DNA from 2 places in the Cupriavidus sp. 22TCCZM01-5 genome. Region 2 is predicted to be linked to the other one. Evidence: predicted binding sites of a transcription regulator. Region 2 holds the regulator's gene; the other holds the start of a gene.

Region 1 (11,331 bases), on a different contig from region 2:
CGGCCTACCCATGCCGCTGCGGGCAAGTCATCCTCCACTACGCGGAGCCCCGCGCGACGCAGGCAAGCATAGAAGCACACATACACACATAGCCTGCGCCACTGGCTCGGCTCCGTGCTGGCGCCCGACCGGGCGCCAGTCATTGATCGGCGCAGTCAGCGCGACGACACCTTCAGGCTGTCGTTGACCGACGTTACCCCCTCGACGCCGCGGATCGTCTCCAACGCCATGTCGTGCTGTTCCTTGCTCGGCACAGTGCCGCTCACATTGACCGTGCCATCCTTGGTCTTGACGTGGATGCCCGTGGATTTCAGGTCCTTGGCCGTCAGCAGCTTGGTCTTGATCTTGGTGGTGATAGCGCTGTCCGTCACGGCTTGCTTGGCCTTGTCGGCGCCCATGTCATGGCGGGCCGGCGGCGCCGTGTCGCGGTCGATTTCTGCCCTTCCCGGCATGCCCGGCGCGGAATTGGCCGGCGGCGGCGCGGCCGTGTCGACGGCCGCGCGCAGGAAACCGCCAGAATCAAGCGCGAAAGCGCTGCCCGCGACGGCCGCCAGTGCAGCCGCCAGGCAGGCCTGGCGCAGCATCGGAGCGGTAGGTCGGCTGGTTTGCATGGTTCTCTCCTTGCAAGGTGACCGGACTGCCACCCCAGCGCGTGCGCTGCTTTCGCGACATGGCGTGGAGCAGTCCTCAAGGTTCCTCTCTGCAAACGCCGTACCTGCGAGTTCCGGAAAGCCGGCCGGCGCCTGGCGCGGTGCCGGCTGCGCAACCGGCCCGTGGCTGTGTAAATCAGAGCAGCGCTTTGTAAATCCGGAGGCAAGCCGTCGCCGCCATCCAGCGGAATCCCGCCACCAGCGGCGTCGCCGGGCCTGGCATGCGGCTTGCGGCAAAGCTTCACGCGGCAGTTCGCCGCGTTATGGAGACAGCAATGGGACAGCAGCAACAGCAGCCGGGGCAATCGCAGCAGGGCCAACAGGGTCAACAGGGCCAGCGGCAGCAGGAGCAGTCGCAAAGCGGCCAACGCAGCGGCCAGCAAGGTTCCAACCAGGGCCAACGCTCTGGCGGCGGACAAATGGGTAATCAGGACAAGGGTAGCGGCCAGCAGCAGCAGGAAAGCGGCAAGGGCTCGCAGCAGGGCCATCAGCAGGGACAGGGAGGCTCGGGCGGTCAACGCCAGCCGTGAGGCTGATATGGCTGATGGGCGCCGATCCCCGGTGCCAACGCCATGTTTCTCCGGGCGGGCAGCAACATGCGGTGTTGCCAGAAGCCGGGATTTGAATGAGCCGGAGTTCTTCGGGATTCCGGCTCTTTTTGTTCTTTTGTACCTGCACCGGCCACGGCGATTGCGCGGTGGGACCTACACGTTCGCGTCTTCCCGTGTATTCTGACCGTGACTCGCAACGCATCCAGCCACCTTTGCCAGCTTCCACCGATCCGGCGGCGGGTCGCCGCCAGGGCCAGTATCTCGACCGCATTTCCAGCCGCCTGCGCACCACGGCCGGGGCGCAGGTACGCGCACTCACGCGCAGCAACTCAGGCCTGACGCTCGACTACGACAACCCGCCCGGCGACCCCGGGCTATTTGGCCCCGACGCGGTCTGCTGGCGCGTGCATGCCGATTTCCCGGCCATGCTCGCCGGCGGCGTCAGCGCCCTGCTGATGCAGACGCTGCACCCGCTGGCGCTGGCCGGCGTCTGGGACCATTCGACCTTTCGCGCCGATATGCAGGGCCGGCTGGGGCGCACCGCGCAGTTCATCGCGGGTACGACCTATGGCAGCCGCGCGGACGCCCTGGCACTGATCGACCGCGTGCGGCGCATCCACGCGCACGTCAGCGGCAGCGCGCCGGACGGCAGGCCCTACGCCGCCGACGACCCGGCATTGCTGACATGGGTGCACGTGGCGGAAGTCTCCAGCTTCCTGGCCGGCTACCTGCGCTATGTGGGACCACTGAGCGAGGCCGAGCAGGACCGCTACTACGACGAGGTTGCGCAGATTGCCGAACGGCTCGGCGCCACCGCCGTCCCGCGCTCGCGCGCGGCGGTGGCGGCCTATCTGGAAGCCATGCGCCCCCAGCTCGAAGCCAGCGCGCGCACGCGCGAGGTAGCGCGGCTCGTGATGAAATTACCCGTCGCCAACCCGATGCTGGTCCCGGCGGTGCGCGTGATGGCCTACGCGGGCATTGCGCTGCTGCCCGACTGGGCGCGCCAGATGCTGAACCTGGATCGCCCGTCGATCCGACGCCCCGCGTCGCTGGCTGGAATGCGCGTGCTGGCGCCGACACTGCGCTGGGCGCTCGGTGCGGGACTGGCCGCGCGCGCGCGGCGGCGGGTGGCGCGCGGCGCCTGAGCCGGCGTCAGGCTACTCGGCCGCCGCCGAGGCCGCGGCAGGGCTGCCGCGCAGCGTGGCTTCGCGCAGGCGCACGACCAGGAATGGCGACAGCAGCGACACGGCCGCGCTCAGCAGGAACAGCAGCCGGAACGCGCGCTCGGCGGCTGCGCGCACCGCTGCCGCCTCTGCCGCCGGCGTGTCGGCCGCCAGCGCCCGGTGGAACATGCTCATGAGCACGTCTTCGCCGCCGGACAAGTCCGTCACCGTCATGCCGCCGTGGCGCAACAGTGCGATCAGCAGCGTGGTCAGCACCGCCACGCCCACCGCCCCGCCGAGCATGCGCGAAAACGACGTCAGCGCCGTGGCAATCCCCACCTGCTGCGGCGGCACGGCGTTCTGCGTGGCAACCAGGCCACTCGGCAACTGCAGGCCGATGGCGAACCCGAGGGCCACCATCACCAGCGCGCTCAGCCATACCGCAACCGGGTCGACAAAGGCCAGCGCCACGATGGCCAGCGGCGCCACGCAGGCACCCGCCATCTGCAGCGGCTTGTAGCGGCCGGTCCAGGACATCAGCCGCCCCGCCGCGAACGCGCCGAACGGAATCGCCAGCGTAAGCGGCACCAGCCGCAGCGCGGCAGCATCCGCCTGCGCGCCGCCCACGACCTGGAAGCGCAGCGGCAGCAGCACCGACATCGCGATCAGCTGGAAAAAGCAGAAGAACAGCGTGGCGCAGCAGATGGCCACGGTCGGCACGCGCAGCATGGCGAGCGGAATCACCGGGTCGGCCGCGCGCCGCTCCTGCCAGAGGAACAGCGCCAGCGCGGCCACCCCGGCGACCAGCAGGGCAAGTGAATCGGTGCGCAGCGGCGACTGGCCCTGCCCCAGCCGTGTGAGGAACACGAGCACGCCACTGAGCCCGCCACCGAACAGCAGCGCGCCGAGGTAATCGATGCGATGGCGCCGGCCGCTGACAGGCAGGAAGCGCAGCGCCCGCCGCACCACCACCAGCGCCAGCAGGCCCAGCGGAAGGTTGATCCAGAAGATCCAGCGCCAGGACAGGTAATGCGCGAGGTAGCCGCCGATCACGGGCCCGGCCATGCTGGCTACCGCCCACACGCCGCTCACGTAGCCCTGGTAGCGCCCCCGCTCGCGCAGCGGCACCACGTCGGCAATGGCGGCCTGCGACACCGAGATCAGCCCGCCCCCGCCCAGGCCCTGCAGGATCCGCGCTGCGATCAGCTGCGGCATGGTCTGGGCCAGCGCGCAGACCACCGAGGCCAGCAGGAACAGCACGATCGCGAAGGACAGGACCGAGCGCCGGCCCAGCACGTCCGACAGCTTGCCGTAGATCGGCGTGGCCACGGTCGAGGCCACGAGGTAAGCGGAGATGACCCAGGCCATGTCCTCGAAGCCGCGCAGCTGCAAGGCAATCTCGGGCAGTACCACGGCGACGATCGACTGTTCGAGCGCGCCCAGCAGGATGGCGAGCATCAGGCCGAACAGGATCTGCATCACCGGCGGCTGAGGCGCCGCGGTCGAGGAGGTCGAAGAGGACGGGGGTGGAGCATCTGCCGCGCGGGGCGGCTGGGAGGGAACGGCGGTCATCGGCACCAGCGGCGGCAGGCATGGCCGCCGCGACGGGCGCCGCATGCGCCAGGTGGACCGGCCTGCTCTTGCTTCGAAGATCAGGAAGAGCGGCCATTGTAGGCGCTTTGCGACATTGGCGCCGGCGCGGCCCGGCGCGCATGGTCTGTGGCGCGGCGCCGCAGCCGGGTCAGAAGGTTTCCCAGTCGCCGCTATCGGCCATGGCCGGCTGGCTGGGCGCCGCAACCCGGCGCGCCCCGGACTTGAGCACCGGTTCCTGGCGCTGACGTGCGACAGGCTGGCGCTGTGTTGCCGGCTGCGCAGGTGCGCGCCTGGCCAGCACCGGCTGTGGCGTCGCCTTGCGCTGCACTGGCGGACGCACCGCCGCCGGCACGGCTGGCGCACGGGTGCTGCGTGCCGGTACGGCACGTGCTGCCGGTGCCGGCTGCGGCGGCGCCGGCGCGGGTTCCAGCTGCCGGGCCGGCGTGGCGGCGGCCGACGCATGGCCCGCGGCAGAGTTCTGGGCGACGTCGAACCGGCCCACCTCGCTCACCAGGCCGCCGGCCTGCTGCATCAGGCTCTCCGCGGCGGCGGCGGCCTGCTCCACCAGCGCGGCATTCTGCTGGGTCATGCTTTCCATCTGCGTGACGGCCAGGCTGACCTGCTCGATGCCCGAAGTCTGCTCCGAGCTGGCCGCGGAAATCTCGCCCATGATGTCCGTCACGCGGCGCACCGCGCCGACGATGTCGTCCATGGTCTTGCCGGCCTGCTCGGCCTGGCGTGCACCGTCCTGCACCTGCCGCACCGAGCCGCCGATCAGCTCGGCGATCTCCTTGGCCGCGGCCGACGAGCGCTGGGCGAGGTTACGGACTTCGGAGGCCACCACCGCGAAGCCGCGGCCCTGCTCCCCGGCGCGCGCCGCTTCCACCGCGGCATTGAGCGCCAGGATATTGGTCTGGAACGCGATGCTCTCGATGACGCCAGTGATCTCCGCCACCTGCGTGGACGATTTGGAGATGCTGTCCATGGTCTGCACCACGTCGCGCACGACGCGCCCGCCTTCGCTGGCCACATCCGACGCATTGACCGCGAGCTGGTTGGCCTGCCTGGCGTTGTCGGCGTTCTGGCGTACCGTGGAAGTGAGCTGCTCCATCGAGGCTGCGGTCTGTTCCAGCGAAGCCGCCTGCTGTTCCGTGCGCTGGGACAGGTCGGTGTTGCCGCGGGCGATCTCGCGCGTGGCGCCGTCAATCGAGCCGGAGGCCTGCTGGATGCCATGCACCAGTGCCGCCAGGTGGCGGAAGGCACGTTCGAGCGCCGCCAGCATGCGGCCCATTTCATCGCCGCTGCGCACATGGAACGCGTGGCGCAGGTTGCCGGTGGCCAGCGCCTCGGCGGCCTCAAGCGCTTCGCGCGCGGGGCCGGTGATTGACCGCGTGATGGCCGTTCCCATCACCACGGCAAGCAGCACCGCCAGCGCCGTCAGGCCCAGCAGCACGCTGCGGGCCCAGGCGAAACCTTCGTCGGCCTGCTTGACCGCGGCCAGGGACAGGTTGCGGCCGCCGGCCATGATCTCGTCGAGCTTCCCGAAATAGGGGCCTTGCGCCGCGGGCAGGGTCGCCACCAGCGCCGCGCGCGCTCCGACGAACTCGCCCGAGCCCAACTGGCGCAGCACCATGTCCAGCTGGCCGTTATACCCTTCGCGCGCGGTGACTAGATCGGAAAAGGTCTTCTGCAGGTCGGCACGGCCGGAAGCCGCGATCAGCTTGCCCAGCGCATCGAGCGTGCCGCCCATCTCCTTGCGCATGCCGTCGATACGCTGCGTATTCCGCTGGACCAGCGCGGAATCTTCGGTCAGGGCGGCATCGCGCACCATCACGCCGATTTCCAGCGCATTTTCCTTGACGTGGCCCAGGTCGATCACCTTGAGCAGGCGCCCCTCCACGGTCAGGTGCATGGAGGCATTCATGCCCGCCAGCGAGGCCACGCCATATACCGCGACACCGACCAGCAGCAGCACCACCAGCGTAAAGGCCAGGGACAGGCGGGTCCCTATGCCAAGGTTTCTCAACCAGGCCATCTCACTCCCTCCGGACATTCCGTGATCAATTTTCTTGTCGTGTGCGCGCACGGGATCGTTGCCGCTCACAACCGCCGCACGGCTGCCTATCGGCGATGACCGAACACTTCTTGAAGGGAATTTGGAATTGAGGGGGAAAGTGCCCGCATTTCGTCCGATGGGCGCCTCGGACTGTGCCTTTTAATCCTGCCAGGCATCCCGGCGGTCACACGGCAGCGGTGCGCCGAGAGGCGTAGCCGGTTCGACGTGGGCCCCCAAAAAAAGAAGCCCACGCGCGGGGTGCTCGTAGGCTTTCCAGGACTGCTTCAGAGCCAGTTAGCTCTGGTATGAATATAAACGTGCTTACATGAGGTGTAAATCCCGCTTCTATCAGTAAAGGCCCCAATTGAATGCGCATAGAAAGCCACTTCTCGGCGCCGTTCGGCCTGGGGCCGGAGTTTCGGGATCATCCTATGTCAGTGCACACTTATGTGCAAATCGCCAGTTTGTAAGCATTTCAGGAAGTCTTCGGCCGGTCTGTCGGCCTCGGTCGACAGACCCATAACTCGAACGAGTTAGAAAATGCAACAAATTATCTAGAGCAAAACCTCTAGTTCATTGACGAGGAATCGATCCGTCGGTGTTTGTAAAAATTTGTTACTCTCGTCCCTGAAGTATTCCCCTTCTCACCTGGCCGCACCGGTCGCCGGCAAGCGCGTGAAAGACAAGGACCCACGTCCGGATCCGGCGCACGCCGCGGCGCACACGGGGCCTGCGCCTGTTGCCGGTACCGGGAGCGAATGTTTCGCCCATCGCGCTGACAGGACCATACTAGTTAACAGTACTAGTAGTCGGCGGACCGCCATCAGCCGCCAGAACCCATGCGGGCTCTTCCGGAGTCGTTGTGAAGAAGGAAACCAGGCCCCCGCGAAACAGCCGGAAGCTGCAGCACCAGCAACTTGCGCCCCATGCTGTCAGCCGCGCTCCGGTTGTCGTCTATCTGTGCAATGGCACCCGGCTGCAAGGCGTGGTGATCGCCCTGGACGACTATTTGCTGATGCTCGCGAAGGACGTGCACGACAGCAAGCCGCTTGTCGTATACAAGCACGCCATTGCCATGATCACACCGGTCCACCCGTACGGCGAGGCCGCGCCGGCGCCCGAAACGGACACATCGCCGGATTTCGTGCCTATCTATATGCCGCGCAAGCGCCGGCGGCGCTGACCCCGCCGCGGAACGCGGCGCTCCCCCAAGAAATTTTCAAGCCCAGGGGCCACTGGCAACGGCTTGCAAACGTCGCGCCTGGCATTGGTCCTGCACGCCAAGACGCTGCAAAGATCACTCTAAACCTTTGCAAAGCGTGGTCGATAACCTTTGCAACGGAGGCACTACAGCACTGCAACGCAGTCGGCCAACGTTACGGCATCCGCCGGACTGTGTAAATCACTGCAAATAGGAGTCGCAACTATGGCGTCCATCATCAATACCAACTCGTTGTCTCTGATGACTCAGAACAACCTGAACGCTTCGCAATCGTCGCTGAACACCGCGATCCAGCGCCTGTCGTCGGGCCTGCGCATCAACAGCGCCAAGGACGATGCCGCTGGCCTGGCCATTGCCAACCGTTTCACCTCGAACATCAACGGCCTGACGCAAGCCCAGCGCAACGCCAACGACGGCATCTCGCTGGCTCAGACGACTGAAGGCGCCCTGACCGAAGTGACCAACAACCTGCAACGTATCCGTACGCTGTCGGTGCAGGCCGCCAACGGCTCGAACTCGGCTTCGGACCTGAAGTCGATCCAGGACGAAATCACCCAGCGCATGTCGGAAATCGACCGCCTGTCGCAACAAACCGACTTCAACGGCGTGAAGGTGCTGTCGTCGACCGCCAAGCCGGTGAACGTCCAGGTTGGCGCAAACGACGGCCAGACCATCGCTGTCAACCTGCAGGAGATCAGCACCAAGACCCTGAACCTGCAAAGCTTCAATGTGAATGGCCCGCAAGCCACGGCGACTGCCTCGTTCGCCGGTACCGCTTCGATGGCCGTGCCCGCCGTCGCTACCGCTGCAAACTACCAGGCTGTCTTCGGCGCTACGACCGCAGTCAGCGCCAACACCGTTACTGAGGCAACGGGCGGCACGCTGGCCCAGACCCTGGGGATCGCTGCGGCTAGCGTCGCGGTCACCGGCACGGCCGTGGTGGACAAGAATGGCAACTGGTTCGCTGAAGTCGCCATCACCCCGGCAAACGCGACCGAAGCCCAAGCGCTGCAAAACCAAGGCATGACCCAAGCCACGGCCGCTACCGCCATGTACACCTACGTGGCGCTGGATATGTCGAACGTCGATACCACCACCACCGCTGGCACTGCTGCATTCACGTTCGACACCAGCAAGCTGACCGCCGCCAACCTGACGGCTGGCGCTTCGGCCAACCCGATGGCCACCCTGGACGCAGCTCTGCAGAAGGTAGACAGCCTGAAGAGCTCGCTGGGTTCGATCCAGAACCGCCTGGATTCGACCATCGCCAACCTGGGCACCACGATCACCAACCTGTCGTCCTCGCGTTCGCGTATCCAGGATGCCGACTACGCAACGGAAGTGTCGAACATGACCCGCGCCAACATCCTGCAACAAGCGGGTACCTCGGTCCTGGCCCAGGCCAACCAGACCACGCAAGGCGTGCTGTCGCTGCTGCGTTAATTGACTGACGCGTAGCACCGGTGCCGGGCCTCGTGCCCGGCGCTGTCGTGGAATGTTTCCCCAGGGCTGCGGCCCTGGGAAAGCATTTCAAGAACCCACTGAGTCGAGACGATCATGGCTACTGCCGCTACCACTTCGTCCGCGCTGCCTGCCGCGCTGGCGACCCAGCTGACCGAGTGGCCAGACCGCCGGGTAACCGGCGCATCCGCCGAAGCGACCGCTTCCGGCAAGCCTGGCACAGTCGCACAGGACGGCAAGCAGCGATCGCTCTCGCTCGATGCCGCGCTCGAGCGCCTGACCGACGCGCTTCGTACCGCCTCGGTCAGCGTCCAGTTTGAAATTGACAGCACCAGTCACCGCGTCATCACCAAGGTGATGGACAAGACCAGCGGCGAAGTGATCCGGCAGATTCCCACCGAAGAGCTTGTGCGCATCTCCGATGCGATGACCCAGCTGCAGGGACTGTTCGTGAACCAGCCCGCCTGAGCCGCCTGGCGGAGCCCGGATTTGAAGTAGCACACTGGAGTAGAAGACATGGCAACAATCTCTAACCTTGGCGTAGGCTCGGGACTCGATCTTGGCTCGCTGCTCGACCAGCTCACCACCGCCGAGCAGGCTCCGCTGACGGTCATCCAGCAAAAGCAGAGCAGCTATCAGACCAAGCTGTCTGCCTATGGCCAGCTGCAGAGCATGCTCGCCGCATTCCAGGGCACGGCCAACCAGCTCTCCAAGCCAAGCTTCTTCAACGCGGCTACCGCCACCTCCAGCAACACCAGTACCCTGACTGCCACTGGCAGCAACACTGCCGCCGCTGGCAGCTATGCGGTCAACGTCACCGCCCTGGCCCAGGCCCAGTCGCTGGTTAGCACGGGGCAACTCAAGCAGGATGCGGCCATTGGTACCGGCACGATCCATATTGACTTCGGCGCCATCACCGGCGGCACGCTCGACACCAACGCAGCCAGCCCGACCTATGGCAAATACAGCGGGGCGAGCTTCACTGCGAATATGGGTTCGACCGGCTTCGATATCACGATCGACCCGAGCAACAACACGCTGCAAGGCATCCGCGACGCCATCAACAAGGCCAATGCCGGCGTGACTGCCAGCATCATCAACGACGGCTCCGGCACACCTTACCGGCTGGTCCTGAACTCGAACAATACCGGCGCCTCCAACAGCATGCGCATCTCGGTCACGTCGAGCGACGGCACCAACGCGCTGTCCAATCTGGTTGCCAACGATCCGGCCGGCACGCAGAACCTGCAGCAGACCGTGGCGGCCCAGAATGCGGCGCTGACCGTCAACAACATCGCAATCCAGAGCGCAAGCAACCAGGTCAGCGGCGCCGTGCAGGGCGTGACGCTCTCGCTGGCGCAGACCGGCACCAGCAACGTCATGGTCCAGCGCGACACCGCGTCGATCCAGAATGGCGTGCAGGCCTTTGTCACGGCTTACAACAATCTGCAGAAGGCAGCCACCAGCCTGTCGGCCTACGATCCGACCACGAAAACCGGTTCACCCCTCACCGGCGACGGCGTGCTGCGCACGATCCAGACCCAGATCCGCGGCGTGCTCAACACGCCTCAGCCGGGCAGCGGGTCGAACGCCATCACGGCACTGGCACAGGTAGGCATCGGGTTCCAGCTCGATGGCACGCTGGCACTGGATACCACCAAGCTGAACAAGGCCATGAGCGACAACCCGAGCGGTGTTGCGGCCCTGTTCGGCAATGACGACGGCAAGAGCGGCTACGGCAACCAGCTGAGCACGACCATCACGGCGCTGACCAACAGCAAGGGGGCCCTGACGGCCGCCACCGACGGCATCAACCGGAGCCTGAAGGACCTCAGCGCCCAGTACAGCGCGACCCAGGACCGCGTCAATGCAACCGTTGCCAACTACCGTGCGCAGTTCACCCAGCTGGACATGATCATGGCCAAGATGAAGAACACCAGCACCTACCTGACGCAGCAGTTCAGTGCCTTGAGCAATTCGTCGAGCAGCAAGTAATCCAGCAAGCCTTTTCGGGGAGCCGATCGCCATGTACGCGCGCAATGCCATCAACGCCTATTCCCAGGTCGGAGTCCAGACCGGGGCCATGAGCGCCAGCCCTCACCGGCTGATCGTCATGCTGTTCGACGGGGCACGCGCCGCCATCGCCAGCGCCCGGTTCCATATGGAGGCCGGCGATATCCCGGCCAAAGGCAACGCGATCTCCAAGGCGATCGACATCATCGTCAATGGCCTCAATGCCGCGCTCGACCATGAGGCCGGCGGCGAAGTCGCCGCCGATCTCGAAGCGCTCTATGACTACATGACACGGCGCCTGCTGCAGGCCAACTTGCGCAACGACGCCGCGCTGCTGACCGAAGTCGACGGCCTGCTCGGCAACCTGGCCTCCGCCTGGGCCCAGATTGGCGAGCAGCCGCAGGCTGCGGCGCCAGCACAAGCGCCGGCTCCCTTGCTCGTCGTGGAAAACTGAGATGCATCCGTTCGAACTGAAAGCTTCGAGTCCGGTCACCCGCGGGTACGAAGAAGTGCTGCTGCTCTCCGAGCAGATGCTTGAAGCTGCGCGCGCCGGCAACTGGGATGCAATGAGCGAGCTGCAACAGGTCTATGTCGCGGAAGTCGATCAGTTGCGTGCCCTTGG
Region 2 (11,331 bases):
GCTGTCGCTCAATGTGGCTTCGACGCGCGTCGTGCTGCTGGAAGGCCATACCGGCCCGGACGCGGCCGGCAAGGTGATCGAGGCCTTCGGCCACTTCCTGGTCGGCGGGAACTTTGCGGTCGGCATCGTGGTGTTCGCGATCCTGGTGGTGATCAACTTCATGGTGATCACCAAGGGTGCGGGCCGTATTGCCGAGGTGGGTGCGCGCTTCATGCTGGACTCCATGCCCGGCAAGCAGATGTCGATCGACGCCGACCTGAACGCCGGCCTGATCAACGAAGAGCAGGCCAAGAAACGCCGCGCCGAAGTCGCGCAGGAGTCGGATTTCTACGGCGCCATGGACGGTGCCAGCAAGTTCGTGCGCGGCGACGCCGTGGCTGGCCTGCTGATCATGTTCATCAACGTCGCCGCCGGCATGGTGGTGGGCATGGTCCAGCACGACCTGGACTTCGGCACCGCCGTGCACAACTACACGCTGCTGACCATCGGCGACGGCCTGGTCGCGCAGATCCCGGCACTGGTGATCTCGACCGCGGCCGGCGTGATCGTATCGCGCGTGTCGAACGAGCAGGACGTGGGCGAACAGCTCACAGGCCAGCTCTTTGCCAACCCGCGCGTGCTGTACCTGACCGCCGGCATCATCGGCATGATGGGCATCATTCCCGGCATGCCCCATATCGCCTTCCTGCTGCTGGCCGGCGGCATGTTCTGGGTGGGGCGCCATCTGGCGCGCCGGGCGGTCGCCGCCGAGCAGACCAAGCGGCGCGAGGAGCGCGCGCCTGCGGCCGTCCAGGAATCGACGGAAGCCAGCTGGGACGACGTCACGCTGGTGGATCCGCTCGGCATGGAAGTGGGCTATCGCCTGATCACGCTGGTGGACCGTGCGCAGGACGGCGAGCTGCTCGGCCGCATCAAGAGCATTCGCAAGAAGGTGGCGCAGGAGATCGGCTTCCTGGTGCCGGTCGTGCATATCCGCGACAACCTCGAACTAAAGCCGAACGCATACCGCATCACGCTCAAGGGCGTAGAGATCGGGCGTGGCGAAGCCATGCCGGGCCAGTGGATGGCGATCAACCCGGGGCAGGTCAGCGGCACACTGCCAGGCGCGGTCACGCAGGATCCCGCCTTCGGCCTGCAGGCGGTCTGGATCGACGCCGGCATGAAGGAGCAGGCGCAGGCCTACGGCTACACGGTGGTGGATGCCAGCACCGTGGTGGCCACGCACCTGAACCACCTGATCCACATGCACGCCGCCGAACTGCTGGGCCGCCAGGAAGTGCAGATGCTGCTCGACCGCATTGCCAAGGAAGCGCCGAAGCTGACCGAGGACCTGGTGCCCAAGACCATCTCGCTCACGGCGCTGCAGAAGATCCTGCAGAACCTGCTGGACGAAGGCGTGCCCATTCGCGACATGCGCACCATCCTCGACGTGATTGCCGAGCATGCCCCGAAGATCGGCGACCCTAACGAGCTCACCTCGCTGGTGCGCCAGTCGCTGGGCCGGGCCATCACGCAGCAGCTGTTCCCCAATGGCGCGGACCTGCAGGTGATCGGCCTCGATGCGGGCCTGGAGCGCGTGCTGTCGCAGGCCTTGACCAATGGCGGTGGCATCGAGCCGGGGCTGGCCGATGCCCTGCTGCAGCAGACCCAGGGCGCCGTCGTCCGGCAGGAGCAGATGGGCCTGGATCCGGTGCTGCTGGTGCCGTCGCAGCTGCGGCCGCTGATGGCGCGCTTCCTGCGGCGCACCATGCCGCAGTTGAGGGTGTTGTCCCATGCTGAAGTGCCGGACAACCGCAACATCCGCATTACTGCAATGATCGGCGCGTGAGGAACGCAAGATGAGCGTAGCGAAATTCGTCGCGGCCAACGGCCGTGAAGCCATGCGCAAGGTGCGCGAAGCCATGGGCCCCGACGCCGTGGTGCTGTCCAACCGCACCATCGATGGCGGCGTGGAGATCGTCGCCATGCGCGATACCGATCTCAGTGCCGCATCGGCCGGTGCGCAGGTCTACGTGGCCCCCGAGCCGGTTGTGGCAGCGGCTGAGCCGGCTGCCATCGGTGACCTGCGCGGTGAGCTGCAGTCCATGCGCGCGTTGCTCGAACGCCAGCTGGCGGGCCTGGCTCCGGCGGCCGCTACCGCAGCAGTGGCCGCGGGTGACCCGCTGCGCGAGTCGCTGTTCGCGTGGATGGTCGGAGCTGGATTCTCGGCGCAGCTCGCGCGCACGCTGCTGGCGAGGTTGCCGGTGGGCTGCGACCGGCCGGCCGCCATGACATGGATTCGCGCCGAACTCGCCAGCAAGGTGCCTGTGCTCGGCAATGAGGACGCCTTGTTCGACCAGGGCGGCGTGCTAGCGCTGATCGGGCCTACCGGCGTGGGCAAGACCACCACCACGGCCAAGCTCGCGGCGCGCTACGTGCTGCGCCACGGCCCCGAGCGCCTGGCGCTGCTGACCACTGACAGCTTCCGTATCGGCGCGCATGAGCAGCTGCGCATCTACGGCGACATCCTGGGCGTGCCCGTGCACGCGGTGAAGGATGCCGCCGACCTGCGCTTCGCCCTCGCGGCGATGAAGGACAAGCACCTGGTGATCATCGATACCGTCGGCATGAGCCAGCGCGACCGCAACCTGTCCGAGCAGATTGCCATGCTCGCGGGCGTGCAGGCGCCGGTGCAGCGCGTGCTGCTGCTCAACGGCGCCAGCCACGGCGACACACTCAACGAAGTGGTGCATGCCTACCGCCATGACGCCATGCCGGAAGGCGGTGGCGTCGACGGCTGCATCATCAGCAAGCTGGATGAAGCCACGCACCTGGGCTCCGTGCTGGATGTGGTGATCCGCCACCGCTTGCCGGTGTTCTACGTATCCACCGGCCAGCGCGTGCCGGAACACCTCGAACTTGCGAATGGCGCCGCGATGGTCGAGCGCGCCTTTCTCACGCCGCGCCGCGGTTCCGTGTTCGCCGACGCCGACGCCGCGCGCAGGCAGGCAGGCGGCCTGGAGGACGCGCCGGCCCGCCAGGGCGGAGCCGACGACGTGCTGCGTTCGCTGACCGACAGCACGGACGCGCTGAGCCAGTGTGTAAGCGAGCTCAGCGCCGCGCGGCATGGCTTCGACCTGGCACGCCAGCTATGGCAGCAGCGCGCGGCCGATGCGCCCACGCTGCGACCGATGGCGCAGCAGGTGCGCGAGGCCGTCTGCCGCGACGTGAACCGCGAGTGCGACCAGTTCGTGCTGTCGCTGGCCGCCACGCTGCAGGTGCCGGTGCCCGGGCGCCGTGCGCCGCAGTCGATGCTGCATACGCTCTGGCTTGGCGATCGCACCGGCATGCCGCTGGCCGCGACGGTCACGCCTGCCGGCCGCGCCGGCCAGGCCATGGGTGAAGCGGACGCCGAGGCTGCCACGCTGCGCGCCACGCTTGGCGCGGCCCGGCCTGTGGTCCATCTCGTCGATGCGCTGCCGGCGGGTGCTACGCTGGCGCGCTGGCACCAGTCCGGCGAACGCTGGGTGGCCGCCGCGCGCAAGACCGCGCGTGTCCTCTGCGGCGGCTCGGCCTGGAAGCTGGATGCCCTGGCGGAAACGCTGACGTTCCACGCCGTGGGCGAAGTCCCGGTGCGCGGCCGCGAAGCCGTGCAGTGGCTGGCAACGGCTGAAGTGCGCGTGCCGGAAGGCCCCGTGCGCGGCCGCGGCGCGCCGGAAGGCGGCATCGATGCGCATCTCGTGATCGCGAGGACAGTCGACTACGCCTCGGGCGAGCTGCTCGAGACGCGCTACCTGCTGTGCGATCCGCAACTGTCGGGGCAGGCCGCTCATGTTGCGCGCTGGTCGCTGTGGGCTGACAGCGCTGAAGCCCAGCTCCGCACGCTGCGCCATGCGCTGGATCATTTTGCGCAAGATGGCGAAGGCGCCAGCGCTGCTGGTGGCGGCCTGGCCGCGCTCCAGCTCGGGCTGACCGCACTGCGCCTGGAACACTCGCCGACGGCCACCGCACCGGCCTTCCTGGCTCGCCTGGCAGGCCGGACTGGCACGCGTCAGCCGGGCAGTGCGGCGGTGGCCGGCCCGGTGCTGAACGAAGGCATGGGCCGGCTGCTGGCCTTGCTGGACGTGCTGGAGAACTATCCGGGGCGACAGTCTGTCGACACCGCCGTCACCCCTGACGCCGTCGACAGCGCCGATGCCGGTGTTGCCGCCGGTTCCGCGGAACCGGTGGTGCCATCGCAGGACGATGCGATGACCGGGCTGCCCCAGCTCATGGCTCCGGGAGTGCCGTCGTGAGTACGCTCGCGATGGACCAGGCGGAGAGCCTGCGACGCATGCTGGCGCCGCGCGTGACGCGCCGGATCGCCGTGGTGGGCAGCGAACAGGGTGCCGGCGCGACCACCATTGCATCGGGCCTGGCGCAGGCATTGGCGATGCAAGGCGAACGCGTGCTGCTCGTCGATGAAGCCACGGCAGGCCACGCCGTGCGGCTCTCTGGCGCGGAACCCGCCGGAACGCTTGCGGACGTGCAGGCGGGACGCCTGACGCTGGAGGCAGCGCTCGGCGTGCGCCCGGCCGGTGCTGTCGCGGTGCTGCCGGCTGGCCAGGCATTGCCGAACGGGGCCCAAACCATGGCTTCGCTGTCCGGCTTTCGCACTGTGCTGCTCGATGCCGCGACGGATGCCGATGGCGCGCTCTCGGCGCTGGCCGGTGCCGCACACAATGTGCTGGTGGTGATGCGCCCGGAGCTGGCCTCGATCACCGCGGCCTATGCCTGCATCAAACGCCTGCACCATCTGTACGCGTGCCGGCATTTCCACCTGATCGTCAACATGGCGGCCACCGAGGCCGCGGTGCAGGCGATTACCGGGAACCTGGCACGCACGGCGCGGCAATATCTGGGCGTCGAGATCAGCAGTGCTGGCTGGCTGCCGGCGGATCCGCTGGTGACCCGCAGCGTGCAGCTCGGGCGCTGCGTGGTCGAAGCCTACCCGGCCGCGCCAGCCACGACCGCGTTGCGCCGGGCCGCCAGTGGTGTCGGCGCATGGCCATTGCGCGCCGAGCCGGCCGCGCCGGCGGCACAAGCAGCCGTGGCGGCCTGACGTCATGACCGTTCGCAACAGACAACGCCCCTGACCCGCCGGCCCGCCGCGCGGGCAGGCTTTGCAAGCAAGCATTCACGAGAATTCCACCATGTACACGATCCAGGGAAAGCTCGAACAGGCCGACGTGGTCAAGACCCACGCGCAGCTGGTGCGCCGCATCGCGCTGCAACTGGCCGCCAAGCTGCCGGCCAGCGTGCAGATCGATGACCTGATCCAGGCCGGCATGATCGGCCTGCTCGATGCTGCCAAGCGCTATGAGGACACGCATGGTGCGCGTTTCGAGACCTACGCCAGCCAGCGTATCCGCGGCGCCATGCTCGACGAGGTGCGTGCCAACGACTGGCAGTCGCGCAGCCTGCGCCAGTTCACGCGCCGCATCGAACGCACGCAGCGCGGCCTGGAACAGAAGCTGGGCCGCGCGCCGCTGGATTCGGAAGTTGCGCAGGAACTGGAGATGCCGCTGGGCGAATACCAGATCGTACTCAACGAGGTCTATGGCTGCCAGCTCCTGCACTATGAGGACTTCGAGCGCTCCGGCGAAGAAGACTTCCTCGACCGCCACCTTGGCGTCAGCGAAGACGGCAATCCGCTCACGCACTTGATGGAGAACGGCATGCGCGAAGCGCTGATCCGTGCCATCGACCGGCTGCCCGAGCGCGAAAAGCTCGTGCTGTCGCTGTGCTATGACCAGGAACTCAATTTGCGCGAGATCGGCGCGGTGCTCGAGGTGACCGAATCGCGCGTCTGCCAGATCCGCGGACAAGCCATCACACGCCTGCGCAACCAGTTGCGCGGGCTGCTCTGATGCGTAGCCAGGCGGCCATCGGGCGGGTTGTCATGCATGCCATGGCGGCCGCGCTGGCTGCGGTCGCCACCGATGCGCGGGCGGCACCCGAGGCCGGCACGCGGCATACCTGGAGTGCGTCGGTCAACGGACCGGCGCTGTATGGCCGTGGCCAGCGCACCGTTTCTCCTCCCATCCTGCCGAGCGGCAACCTGCCGCAAGCGGAGGGCGTCATCACCTCGGTACGCTGGCGCTACAGCTTTGTGGGGACACCTCCTGCGGACCTGCAGGCGTATCTTTGCAATGCCCAACGCTGCGTGATGCTGCCGCAGTCGGAGGGCCAGACCGATGCCTTCGATGGCGACGACGCGACGCAGGGCTTTGTGTTTGCTTTCCGGTTGCCCGGACAGGGTGCGGTAGCACCGGTACTGCAGGGCAAGAGCAATCAGGTGATCGTGGGATTCCGGTAGGAAAGACTGTCCTCTGGCCTTCCGGCAGTTGCGACGGTTCGGCGGCGGGTACCACGCCGGCGCCGGTGTGACGCCCGGGCCCACATCACATTAGCCTCCTGCCCCAGCCCGGAATGTTCTGTTTCCATGCCTCCGATCATTCGGTAGCATGTCGCCATGCTGTCTCGTGACAGTGTTCACGGCTCTTCGTAGCCACTTCGTAGCCAATCTCTTCCGTCATGATCCCATCGGATCCTGCAGGGCGTTGCCTCCTGCCGGGAGGGCCCGGTCACTGGCTTCAGTCGGCAATGTGCTGCGGACACGGCTGAATGCATTGGAGGAAGAAATGGAAAGTCAAGTTGCCGACGTGCTGATCATCGGCGCCGGACCCGCGGGCTCCGTGGCGGCCGGGCTGCTGCGTCGCCAGGGTATTGGCGTGCTGGTGCTGGAGAAGGAAACCTTCCCGCGGTTTTCCATCGGCGAGAGCCTGCTGCCGCAGAGCATGGAATATATTGAGGCGGCCGGCATGCTGCAGGCCGTAGTGGAAGCCGGCTTCCAGTACAAGAACGGTGCCGCGTTCGCGCGCGGCGATCGTTATGTCGATTTCGATTTTCGCGACAAGTTTTCGCCCGGCTGGGGCACCACCTACCAGGTGCAGAGGGCCGACTTCGACCACGTGCTGATCCGGGAAGCGCAGAAGCAGGGCGCCGAAGTCCGCTTCCGGCACCAGGTGACCGATGTGGATGTGTCGGGCGCGCAGCCGGTGGTGACCGCGCGCGATCCCGACGGCAACAGCTATCGCGTCACCAGCCGTTTCCTGCTGGATGCCTCGGGGTTCGGCCGTATCCTGCCACGGCTGCTGCAGCTTGAATCGCCATCGGGCTTTCCGGTGCGCAGCGCCATCTTCACGCATGTCGAAGACCGCGTGATGCCAGGCACGTTCGACCGCAACAAGATCCGCGTCGGCATTCATCCGCGGCATGTCGACGTCTGGTACTGGACCATTCCGTTTTCGAACGGCCGCTGTTCGTTGGGCGTGGTTGCGGAGAAGGCTTTCCTCGACGGCTATGCAGGCAGTGACACGGAACGCCTGCAGGCGCTGGTGAACGAGGATCCGGCCCTGGCGGGCCTGCTGGCCAATGCGGTCTGGGATACGCCTGCGCGCCATATCGCGGGCTACGCGGCGAACGTGAAATCGTTGTGGGGCAAGGGCTATGCACTGCTCGGCAATGCGGGTGAATTCCTGGATCCGGTCTTTTCCTCGGGCGTGACCATTGCATTCAAGTCCGCAAGCCTGGCAGCCGGATGCATCGCACGCGAGTTCGCCGGAGAGACCGTGGACTGGGAGGCTGACTATGCGCGGATACTGAAGTCAGGCGTCGATTGCTTCCGTACGTTTGTCGATGCCTGGTACGCCGGGAGTTTCCAGAAGCTCGTCTTTCATCCCAATGCGACGCCCGAGGTGCGCCGCATGATCTCATCCGTGCTGGCCGGTTATGCGTGGGATCGCTCGAATCCGTTCGTCAGGGACCCGCAGCGAGGGCTCGGCGTGCTCGGGCAGTACTGCGACGACTGAACGCCGCCGGCTTCAGCCGCTGGCCAGGCTAACGCCGCCGACGCCGGCGGCTGCCCTGCCATTCTTGCCGTACAGCCCCGAATCGCCGCCGCTATGCTGGCGCAGCACGTTGATCGCTTCGCGCGTGTGGTCCAGATGCGCGGAAACAATCGCGCCATTGAGCTGGTTGCTGTCGCGCGCGCCGCGCGCGGCGAAGATCAGCTTGCGCCAGGCATCGCCAACTGCCGGGTCGATATGGCGGCCGAGCAACTGGCCCTGCGGGCCGGGGCGCAGTCCGAGCGCGCCCATCTGGGCTTCGCGCGCGGCAACCTGGCGCGAGAGTGCCTGACCCAACTCCACCTTGCGTGTGAGCAGCCCGCTCAGGGACTGGAAATCACCGCTCTTGAGGGCTTCGCGCTCTTCAGTGAGCAGTTGGCCGAACGCCGTGACGGCTTCGGTTTCTTTCTGCAGGCTCTGGATCAGGGGCTGGCTCATGGCTGGCGGGTATCAGTGGACGTCGCCCTGGCCCAGTTCGCGCAAGGTGGCGAGCAGGCCATCGGCGATCTTGCCCGGGTCGATCCTGATCCGGCCTTCGGCGATGGCCTGGCGGATCTCTTCGACCTTGGCGGTATCGATGTCGTCGTCGGTTTCGTTGGCCAGGCGGCTGCCGATTTCACGGACCTGCGCGGCCAGCGGGCTCACGCTCACGCCGCTCGAGGTGGCGACGGGAGCACTCTGTCCGGCCTGCGGCCGCACAGTGCTGTCCGCAGCCGGGGCGTCGGCCGGCCTGGACGAGGTGGAGTGGTTGATCTTCACGGGCGTTCCTTGCTGGGTTCCATTGTCATTACGGACGCCTTGGCGAAATCTTTAGGGAAATCTCGCTACGACGGCAGGATTGGCACGCATTGTCGCACGCCGGCCAGCCCTGCATCCCAGTGTCCAGCGGTGCACTTTCAGCCGGTCACTGCAGGACGACGGTGTCGCCGCTGCGCACCAGGCCGCTCACGACTTGCCCATTGCGCAGGCGGATCTGCACCGAATTGCCAATGGCCGCATCAGCCAGTACCTTGCCTTCACTGGTGATCTGGAAGGCGTCGCCCTCTACTGCGACGGTGACCGTCTGCCCCGACTTCACGGCAATCGACTTCTTCAGCAGGTCGCTGCGCATCGGCGAGCCCGCCGCGATGCGGTTGGCGGTCACGGCGCCGACGACCTGGGCCGGATCGGTGATCACCGCCCGGGGCAGCGTGGACAGGTCGCCCTGGCGCACTTCCAGGTCCGCCGGCGTCACCGGCTCGCCGGGGCCTAGCGCGCGCACGGCGACGTAGTAGTCGGACAACACCGACACGCGTGCCTGCGTATAGCGAATCCACGGCCGCTCACCACCGCAGCGCACGCCTACCGAGATGCGGCCCCACGGCGAAGTGCCCGGCGGCAGGAACGGGTCGGGCGATACGCACTCCGGCGCGCGCCCGCCTGACGGCGGCTGTACCTGGACGCTGGCCTTGCCCGGCAGGCCGGCAGTCTGGCGCAGCAGGAACTGCTCGACCGATGCGCGCACCGGGTCTTCCGGGAATGGATTGGTCGCTTGCGCGGCGACCGGGTTGGCCTGTGCCGGCGCGGCCATGGGCGCGCCGGCCATGGCCGACAGGACGCCTCCTGCCAGCAGGGCCAGCGCCGGCCTGATGGCGGCGCGATCGATTTTCTTCATGTCTTCATCCCAGCAAGGACGATGTGCGGCAGTCACGCGCCGATTCAGCCGGACCCGCGACCGCACGCAAGGAAACGGGTCCCATTGTAGGTAGGCGGCGCCAGGCAAGCCCTGCGAATTGCATGGATTTCCCGTCCTTATTCATCCGATTGGCGTGACAGGGGTGAACCTAAGATGCGATCCCTGAAGAAGGTCGCCCTTCGTCGTTTGCCTGATGGTTGCTCCACACGGAGATGCTTACATGATTGACAGACTCGACGCGGCATTTCGCTTCCAGCAGGAAGCGCTGAGCCTGCGGACCCAGCGGCAGTCGGTGATTGCCTCCAACATCGCGCATGCCGATACCCCCGGCTACAAGGCTCGCGATTTCGACTTTTCGAGCACGCTGGCGCAGACCATGGAGCGCGGCCACCGTCCTGAAGGCGTGTCGTTGTCGACCACGTCGGTGCGCCACTTGCCGGCGCAGGCCCCGACCCGCGACGACGCCGATCTGGCCTACCGCATTCCGCTGCAGTCGAGCGTCGACGGCAACACCGTCGAAATGGATACCGAGCGTGTCGCCTTCGCCGACAACTCCGTGCACTTCGAGTCGAACCTGACCGTGGTGAGTTCCAAGATCAAGACCATGCTGGCCGCAATCCAGCAGTAAGCGCCGGAGAAACGCATGCCAGCAATGAACATCTTCGACGTCGCGGGTTCGGCCATGGCTGCGCAGTCGCAGCGCATGAACGTGACCGCGTCCAACCTGGCCAACGCCGACAGCGTGGTCAGCCCGGACGGCCAGGCCTACCGTGCCAAGCAGGTCATTTTCGGCATGGCGCCCACGCCGGGCCAGAGCGACGTGGGCGGCGTACAGGTGCGAGGCGTGATGGAAGACCCGTCTCCGCCGCGCATGGTGCACAACCCCACGCACCCAATGGCCAACGCCGACGGCTACGTGGTCATGCCCAATGTCAACCCGGTGGAGGAGATGGTCAACATGATCTCGGCCTCGCGTTCCTACCAGGCGAACGTAGAGGTGCTGAACAGCGCCAAGAACATGATGCTCAAGACGCTGACCATCGGCCAGTAACGACAACGGAACACTTCAACGCGACATGACTACTACCTCTTCGGTCAACGGCACCAGCAGCACCTCGAGCATCAACAGCACGCTCCAGAGCGGCAGCTCCAGCGCGGCGGATCTGCAGAACAACTTCCTCACGATGCTCGTGACGCAGATGAACAACCAGGATCCGCTCAATCCGATGGACAACTCGCAGCTGACCTCGCAGCTGGCGCAGATCTCCACCGTGAGCAGCATGCAGACCATGAACGCGACGCTGAACCAGCTGCTGAGCCAGGTCAGCGCCAGCCGCGCCATGGATTCCGCGGCCCTGATCGGCCACACGGTGATGGTGCCTGGTTCGCACGTGTCGGTGAAGGACGGCGTAACGGGCCAGATCGGTGTCGACCTGCCTTCCACCGCCGACTCCGTCACGGTCAGCGTGCTGGACCAGGGCGGCAATGTGGTGCGCACCATCGACATGAAGGGGCAGGTTGCCGGTGTGCACGACATCACCTGGGACGGCAAGAACGATGCGGGCGCGCTGGTGGCCGACGGCGACTACACCTTCAAGGTCAGCGCCACGGCCAACGGCAGCTCGGTGCAGCCGGTTGCTCTGGTCTACGGCAAGGTCCAGAGCATCAGCGGCGATTCGTCCGGCGTGCTGGTCGACGTCGGCAATGGCCAGACCGCGGGCGTGAACG

Evidence for each region. Region 2 encodes FliA, which starts transcription of late flagellar genes. Its sites were predicted from a motif close to CTAAAGTTTNNNNNNNNNNNGCCGNTA; they were not measured.
Region 1: AC3FNH_RS24055 (FliC/FljB family flagellin) is a predicted target of FliA. The motif match lies at 7,316-7,342, and genes of this name have one in related genera.

Annotation. Positions count from the first base shown of each region.
Region 1 is NZ_JBYOJR010000030.1:58,410-69,740, forward strand. Features, by position in the region: gene ku (non-homologous end joining protein Ku) at 1-72, shown strand, start outside; gene AC3FNH_RS24025 (BON domain-containing protein) at 156-611, opposite strand; gene AC3FNH_RS24030 (hypothetical protein) at 926-1,180, shown strand; gene AC3FNH_RS24035 (oxygenase MpaB family protein) at 1,414-2,346, shown strand; gene AC3FNH_RS24040 (MDR family MFS transporter) at 2,359-3,936, opposite strand; gene AC3FNH_RS24045 (methyl-accepting chemotaxis protein) at 4,106-5,992, opposite strand; gene AC3FNH_RS24050 (RNA chaperone Hfq) at 6,876-7,196, shown strand; gene AC3FNH_RS24055 (FliC/FljB family flagellin) at 7,440-8,678, shown strand; gene AC3FNH_RS24060 (flagellar protein FlaG) at 8,793-9,164, shown strand; gene fliD (flagellar filament capping protein FliD) at 9,213-10,691, shown strand; gene fliS (flagellar export chaperone FliS) at 10,723-11,163, shown strand; gene AC3FNH_RS24075 (flagellar protein FliT) at 11,165-11,331, shown strand, end outside.
Region 2 is NZ_JBYOJR010000028.1:22,000-33,330, reverse strand. Features, by position in the region: gene flhA (flagellar biosynthesis protein FlhA) at 1-1,828, shown strand, start outside; gene flhF (flagellar biosynthesis GTPase FlhF) at 1,839-4,274, shown strand; gene AC3FNH_RS22990 (MinD/ParA family ATP-binding protein) at 4,286-5,080, shown strand; gene AC3FNH_RS22985 (RNA polymerase sigma factor FliA) at 5,172-5,888, shown strand; gene AC3FNH_RS22980 (flagellar protein FlhE) at 5,888-6,337, shown strand; gene AC3FNH_RS22975 (NAD(P)/FAD-dependent oxidoreductase) at 6,663-7,892, shown strand; gene AC3FNH_RS22970 (flagella synthesis protein FlgN) at 7,905-8,366, opposite strand; gene flgM (flagellar biosynthesis anti-sigma factor FlgM) at 8,379-8,687, opposite strand; gene flgA (flagellar basal body P-ring formation chaperone FlgA) at 8,833-9,582, opposite strand; gene flgB (flagellar basal body rod protein FlgB) at 9,824-10,231, shown strand; gene flgC (flagellar basal body rod protein FlgC) at 10,247-10,654, shown strand; gene AC3FNH_RS22945 (flagellar hook assembly protein FlgD) at 10,680-11,331, shown strand, end outside.